Methylomagnum ishizawai: one gene and its partner. The protein of the gene in region 2 binds, or shares a complex with, the protein of the main gene of each other region. Links are inferred from orthologs where the notes say so. Each region holds a gene or a part of one and is shown on either strand. Other genes may lie near its edges.

Region 1 (3,614 bases), 1.6 Mb from region 2 along the record:
AAAAACCGGCTTCAGACTGCTTACATCGTGGTTACACGAAATCAAGACAACATAAAAAATCGATATATTTCAATAGCTTAAAGCTATCTCTTCATCATGTCGAAGAATTCCTGGTTGGTCTTGGTGTCCTTCAGCTTGCCCAGCAGGAATTCGCTGGCCGCCATCTCGTCCATGGGCTGGAGGATTTTGCGGAGGATCCAGCACTTTTGCAGCTCATCCGGCGGCACCAGATATTCCTCGCGGCGGGTGCCGGAACGGTTGATATTGATGGCGGGATAGACACGCTTCTCGGCGATCTTCCGTTCCAGGTGCAATTCGTTGTTGCCGGTGCCCTTGAATTCCTCGTAGATCACCTCGTCCATACGCGAGCCGGTATCGACCAGGGCGGTGGCGATGATGGTGAGGCTGCCGCCTTCCTCGATATTGCGGGCCGCGCCGAAAAAGCGCTTCGGGCGTTCCAGCGCGTTGGCGTCCACGCCGCCGGTCAGCACCTTGCCGGACGACGGAATCACGGTGTTGTAGGCGCGGGCCAGACGGGTGATGGAATCCAGCAAGATCACCACGTCGCGTTTATGCTCGACCAGCCGCTTGGCTTTTTCCAGCACCATTTCCGCCACCTGCACATGCCGCGCCGGGGGTTCGTCGAAGGTGCTGGACACCACCTCGCCCTTGACGCTGCGCTGCATCTCGGTCACTTCCTCCGGGCGCTCGTCGATCAATAGCACGATCAGATAGCACTCGGGGTTCTTCTCGGCGACGGAATGGGCGATGTTCTGCAAGATCATGGTCTTGCCGGCCTTGGGCGGCGACACGATCAAGCCGCGCTGGCCCTTGCCGATGGGGGCCACCAGGTCGATCACGCGGGCGGTGAGGTCTTCGGTGGTGCCGTTGCCGAGTTCGAGTTCCAGGCGTTCCTTGGGGAACAGCGGGGTCAGGTTGGTGAACAGGATTTTGTGCTTGGCGTTCTCCGGCGGCTCGTAGTTGATCTGCTCCACCTTGAGCATGGCGAAATAGCGCTCGTTGTCCTTGGGTGGGCGGATCTTGCCGGAGATGGTGTCGCCGGTGCGGAGGCTGAACCTGCGGATTTGGCTGGGGGAAACATAAATATCGTCCGGCCCCGCCAGGAACGAACTATCCGCCGACCTCAGGAAACCGAAACCATCGGTGAGGATTTCCAGCACGCCGTCGCCGTAAATATCCTCCCCACTCTTGGCCTGTTTCTTCAGGATGGAGAAGATCAAATCCTGTTTGCGGGTCCGGGCCACGCCTTCGATATCGAGGGTCTCGGCGATTTCGATCAGCTCGGAAACAGGCTTACGTTTGAGGTCGGTCAGGTTCATAAATTGAGTTGGGGGTCAAGGGGGTGGAACAAGGGCAAACCCATCGTCTGCGGGAGTGTTCTCGACCGGGGTGTCGAGCCGGAGGAAGCGTGCCGGGGGGCGGCGCGGGCTGGGGGCGGCGAGAGGATGCGGTTCAGGTTAGCATGGTCTGGAAAAACCCGCCCGGCGGGGCCGGTGCGGGTGGATGGAATCCTCAGAGGTTGTCGTGGATGAACTTGGACAGTTGGGACTTGGCCAGGGCGCCGACCTTGGTGGCTTCCACTTCGCCGTTCTTGAACAGGATCAGGGTCGGGATGCCGCGCACGTTGTAGCGCTGCGGGACGAGGTTGTTCTCGTCGACGTTGAGCTTGGCGACGATCAACCGGTCCGCGAAATCCTCGGCGATCTCCTCCAGGATCGGCGCGATCATCTTGCAGGGACCGCACCATTCCGCCCAGAAATCGACCAGGACGGGGGTTTCGGATTTCAATACCTTGTCCTCGAACTCGGCATCGCTCACATAAAGGATGTTATCGCTCACAATGATCTCCACATTGTCGGATGGAAGGGGATGGATTGGGATGGTATCGGGGGCGGCCGCAGGGGGCGGCGCTGGACGGGCTGGCATTTCCTTGCGAGTGGGGCCATTTCAGCCTAAACCCGCCCTAAATGCAAGCCCCGTGTTTCCAGGGGGTTTTTAGTTGAAGAGCTTGATCAGGGTATCGCGGTATTGGCGCGGATCGATATCCAAATACCCCGGCGGACGCACCAGCTTCACTTTATACGGCTGGCCGCGTCCGTCCACCTGTTGCTCCGCCATATCCACCAACCTTTCGACCGGGTTGTGGTCGGGATCGCGCACCACCAGGATACGGGGACGCAGGCGCTGGCCCGGATTGGTTTCCAGCACCAAGGCCACATCCCCGTTGCTCAGCTCGACGATGCTGCCGGGCGGATAGGTGCCGAGGCAGGCCAGGAAGCGCTCGACCAGCTTGGCGTCGAACTTGTTCGACTTCGCCTTCTTATTCAGCAGCATGATGGCGTCGAGGTGGGTGCGGGCCGGGCGGTAGGGACGCTCGCTGGTGACATCGTCGTAGGTCTCGACGATGCTGACGATCTTGGTGTGGAGATTCAATTGCACATCGTGCAGGCCGCGGGGATAGCCGGAACCATCGACATGCTCGTGATGGCAATAAGCCACATCGACCGCGCCAGCATAGACATTGCGGGCCGACATCAGGATATCCCGGCCCAGCTTGGGATGTTGGCGTAGGATCGCCTGCTCTTCGGCGTTGAGCCGGCCGGGTTTGTTCAGGAGGCTGTCGGCGATGGAAATCTTGCCAACATCGTGCAGAAGGCCGCAGGTGCCGAGTCCTTCCAGCGCTTTCGGCGACAAACCGAGATAGCGGCCCAGGAGGATGGAGAACACGCAGACATTGAAGGCGTGCTGGCTGGACTGCTCACCCTTGTTGCGGATCTGGGCCATATAGAGCATGGCGTCGGGGTTGCGGAGGATGCTGGCGACGCACTCCGACACCGCCGATTGTCCCAATTGCACATCCACGCTCTGGCCGAAGCGGATATCGTCGATGAAGGATTTGAGGAGGCTGGAGGTCTGTTCACGGGTGGATTCGGCGGCTTGGATTTCCTGGTCGAAGCTGGCCGATTTGCCGGCCCTGGAAAACGGCTCCCGGATTTCGTCCAGCACCATATGGACCACATGGGTGCGGTGCATGTCGATATAGACATACTCGCAATATTGCGTGACCGCCTGGATATCGGCGGGACTGGCCAGCTCGAAACCCTCGAACAAGAACGGGGTTTCGCTCCAAGGTCGGTCCAGTTCGCAAACATACATGCCAAGACGCAAGTCTTTGGCGCGGATTTTGACTCGTTCGGTATTGCTCATCGTTCCATCCGAAGGGCCGGACGGTACCCGGGCCTGGATTTGTTTGGCTTTGGCAGGATCGCAACCCTGCGGATTGGGTGGACCATCCTGGGGAGATACCCGGACATATATCATTTACTATACATACTTCGGGATTCCACCGCCCAGCACTTTCAATGCCAAGCTAGGATGACCTTCCGCCGTATAGTAACCTACCCTGGCCCTGGCAGGAACGTGGATGTCAATGCCTCAAAAAAATACACCCGTTAAATTTTTAACCAGTATCCCCGGTCCGATCCCGATCCTCCAAGGCGGCATCCTACTCCCCACCTTTTTTACGGCTGTTATAGCGATGTTCCAAGAACTTCAGGTAAGTGGCGTAGGATTCGCTCACCATGATGCGGGTG
Region 2 (3,499 bases):
ATGGCGAAAGCCGTGCCCTGGCTCAACAGGTTGAACGCCACCCCGAAGGCCACCGCGACCAGCGGGCCGGGTATCCAGGCCAGCGGCTTGAACCAGCGGGTTTCCCACAGCACCATGATGACGAGCGCCCCCAGGCTGACCAGGGCCGCGCCGGGGGAAATGGCGTCGAAGGCGAGGAAGATTTCATCGAGGGTGCCGCCGGGCGTCTGGGGGATGTAGGTCTCCTCGCCCGACAGGTCCGCGCCGTAACCCACGGCATGGGGCAATTGCTTCATGATGAGGATCAAGCCGATGGCGGATAGCATCCCCTTGATGACCGAGGACGGGAAATAAGCCCCGATCATCCCGGCCCGCAGGAAGCCCAGCGCCAATTGCAACAACCCCGCCAGCACCACCGCCACCAGGAAGGCGGGAAAGCCGCCCAGGTGGTCGATGCCCTGGGCCACGATCACCGTCAGCCCCGCCGCCGGTCCCGACACGCTCAGTTGCGAACCGCTGGCCCAGGTCACGATCAAGCCCCCGACCACGCCGGCCACGACGCCCGATAACAAGGGCGCACCCGAGGCCAGCGCGATCCCCAGGCACAGGGGCAGCGCGACCAGGAACACCACGATCCCGGCCGGAATATCCCGGCCAAGATATCGCCAATAATAGGAAAACTGTCTACGGATCATGGGGTTGTCCTCCTGGAGGATACGATGCCGGGGATGGGTCCGGGCGTTGCGGGTCGCCGTCCAATAGTTTCGATGCGAAACTATTAAACCAGACTGTAGAGGGCGACGCAACAGCTTAGGTTTAAATAAACCGTACCATTGGCTTTTTTAAACCGCAACGGGTTATTTGAACCGTAACGAGGGATGGGGTTCCACTAGGCGGTGGATTTAGGATCTGGCCAGAAATAACTTCCCGGCTTCCCGCCGGAACAAGCGGGCCGGTGGATAATGAAGGCCTTGGCGGATTGAGGGACGAGTGGGGATGATGGGTTACGACGAAGCCATCGAGACGAAGATGCGGCGGCTGTTCGAGAGGCTGTCGGAGAAGGACCGGCGGAGGTACGCGGGGATCGAGACGGCCAAGTTTCCCTCATCGGGAAATCATGGCTCGATATCTCGCTGAAATCGCTTGGGAAACCAAGGTATGGGTAGCGGATGCCCCTCCATTTCAATGGCGAGCGCTTCCTTGGGCCACATGATCCACCTTAACCACCGACAAACAGGATTGAACCGGCGCACGGCACGTCCACACGCCGGTCCCAAACCCGCTTACTCCAGCCCGTCCAGATACTTCTCCGCATCCAAGGCCGCCATACAGCCCGACCCCGCCGAAGTCACCGCCTGCCGGTAGACCGAATCCGCCACATCGCCCGCCGCGAACACGCCCGGCACGCTGGTCGCCGTGGCGTTCCCGCCCAGGCCGCTCTTGACCACGATATAGCCATCCCGCATTTCCAACTGCCCGGCGAAGATTTCAGTGTTCGGGCTATGGCCGATGGCGACGAACACGCCGTCCAGCTTGATATCCTGGGTGCTGCCTTCCCGCACATGCTTGATGCGGAGCCCGGTCACGCCCGCGTCGTCGCCCAAAACCTCGCCCATCACATGGTTCCAGGCGATGCTGACCTTGCCCTCGCGCTCGCGTTCGAGCAACTTGTCGGCCAGGATTTTCTCGGAACGGAACTTGTCGCGGCGATGCACCACGGTCACATGGGAGGCGATGTTGGCGAGGTAAAGCGCTTCTTCCACCGCCGTATTGCCACCGCCGATCACGGCCACCGGCTTGTTGCGGTAGAAAAAACCGTCGCAAGTGGCGCAGGCCGACACGCCCCGGCCCTTGTAGGCTTCCTCGGAATCCAGCCCCAGATAACGGGCCGAAGCCCCGGTGGCGATAATCAAGGCATCGCAAGTGTAGGTGGCGGAATCGCCCATCAGCTTGAACGGGCGGGCCGATAAATCGGTGGTATGGATATGGTCGAAGATGATCTCGGCCTCGAAGCGCTCGGCATGGCGCTTCATGCGCTCCATCAGTTCCGGTCCCTGCACGCCCTCGGCGTCGCCCGGCCAGTTGTCCACTTCGGTGGTGGTGGTGAGTTGCCCGCCCATTTGCAGGCCGGTCACCAGCACCGGCTTCAGATTGGCCCGCGCCGCATAGACGGCGGCGGTATAGCCCGCCGGTCCCGAGCCCAAAATCAGCAAGCGGCAATGTCTCTGTTCAGTCATCGAATTCCTCGGTGTTGGGAGTGGCACAAAAAACCAAGTATGACGGTGTGGGATTTGAGCGTAAAGGTTCCGGTCCGCGTCTTGGGGGCGTTGCCGGAAACCTTGTGGAAGCAGGCTATTTCAGGGTGGCGCTTGGCGTGATTGGCCACCCCCGGAGCGCGGACTTTGGCTTGCGTGCCGGGTCGGCCCATGCAAACTCAAAATTCGCGCTCCAGTTTGCCCGGCCCTGTCCGATGGCGCGACCGTGAACGGGCGCTCTTGAACTCTCCCCCCCAATCCCGAACAATAGCGCCCGCATCGTTTATTCCTTTGATTTGGTGGGCATTTTGGCTGATTTCCATAAAAAGCTGCTCGACGGCCAAGACCTGGGCGCGGTCCTGGTGCGGGGCTTGCGCGAATCGGTGTTCCTGGTCTATCTGGCGGTCTCCTTGTTCCTGCTGGTCGCGCTCATCACCTTCAACGCCGACGATCCCGGTTGGAGCCATATCGGCACCGGCAAGACCATCGCCAACGCCGGCGGCGCGGTCGGCGCCTGGGTGGCCGATTTCTTCCTAACCCTGTTCGGCGTCACCGCCTTCCTGTTCCCGTTCCTGCTGGCGGGCTATGGCTACATCATCTTCCAGGGCCGTCTCGCCGCCCCGGCCAATCCCATCGACAGCGCCCTGCGCTGGACCGGCTTCGGCGCGGCCATCGCGGCGGCGGCGGGACTCACCGACCTCCACGTCATCCATCCGCCCTTGGCCTTGCCCGGCACCAGCGGCGGCATCCTGGGCGGGGAAACCGCCGAGTTGCTCGCGGGTTCGTTTGGCCGGGCGGGGTCGAGCATCTTGCTCCTGACCGTATTCGTGGCCGGGATTTCGCTGTTCACCGGGCTGTCCTGGCTGGGTTCGTCGCTGGGCTTGATCGACCTCGTGGGCCGCGCCGCCTTGATCGCCATCGACGCCGTGTTGTCGCTGTTCCAACCGTTCAAGCCCGCGCCCGCCGCTGGGCCGGAAGTCGAAGCCGAGTCCGAACCCGGCACCGCGCCGCCCCTGGAACCCGCGCCCACCAAGGCCAAGCCCCAACCCAAGCGGGTGGCCGAACCCCCCGGTGCCGAAACCCCGGAACCGCCCGCCGAAGCCGCCGTGCCCGTCGCCCGTCCCAAAGCTCTGGTGGAAGCACCTCCCGCAGTTCACAATCCCACCGCGCCCACACCCACCCAAGCCGCGCCGCCACAGCCGCCGAAACCCCGCGCCCCCCTGTCCAAACCCGCCCTGGACCTGCCGCCGGTCAAGCCCGGCACC

The links.
Region 1: the proteins of trxB (region 2) and trxA are in contact, whole or in part, in a crystal structure (PDB 1F6M), measured with the Escherichia coli proteins. The link is inferred for Methylomagnum ishizawai from one-to-one orthologs.

The regions. Positions count from the first base shown.
Region 1 is NZ_FXAM01000001.1:3,825,406-3,829,019, forward strand. Bases 198-3,184 are described here. They hold trxA (thioredoxin TrxA), read right to left. Parts: upstream 1,861-3,184; coding sequence 1,534-1,860; downstream 198-1,533. Other genes in these bases: rho (transcription termination factor Rho), read right to left, coding at 198-1,340; B9N93_RS17065 (HD-GYP domain-containing protein), read right to left, coding at 2,017-3,184. Also shown: more of rho, read right to left, coding at 84-197; more of B9N93_RS17065, read right to left, coding at 3,185-3,228; B9N93_RS17070 (DUF2062 domain-containing protein), read right to left, coding at 3,527-3,614. UniProt on the Escherichia coli protein: Participates in various redox reactions through the reversible oxidation of its active center dithiol to a disulfide and catalyzes dithiol-disulfide exchange reactions.
Region 2 is NZ_FXAM01000001.1:2,247,244-2,250,742, reverse strand. What follows is about bases 240-3,111. They hold trxB (thioredoxin-disulfide reductase), read right to left. Parts: upstream 2,217-3,111; coding sequence 1,263-2,216; downstream 240-1,262. Other genes in these bases: B9N93_RS09950 (DNA translocase FtsK), read left to right, coding at 2,543-3,111; B9N93_RS26830 (hypothetical protein), read left to right, coding at 1,097-1,192; B9N93_RS09965 (SulP family inorganic anion transporter), read right to left, coding at 240-674. In the rest of the region: more of B9N93_RS09965, read right to left, coding at 1-239; more of B9N93_RS09950, read left to right, coding at 3,112-3,499.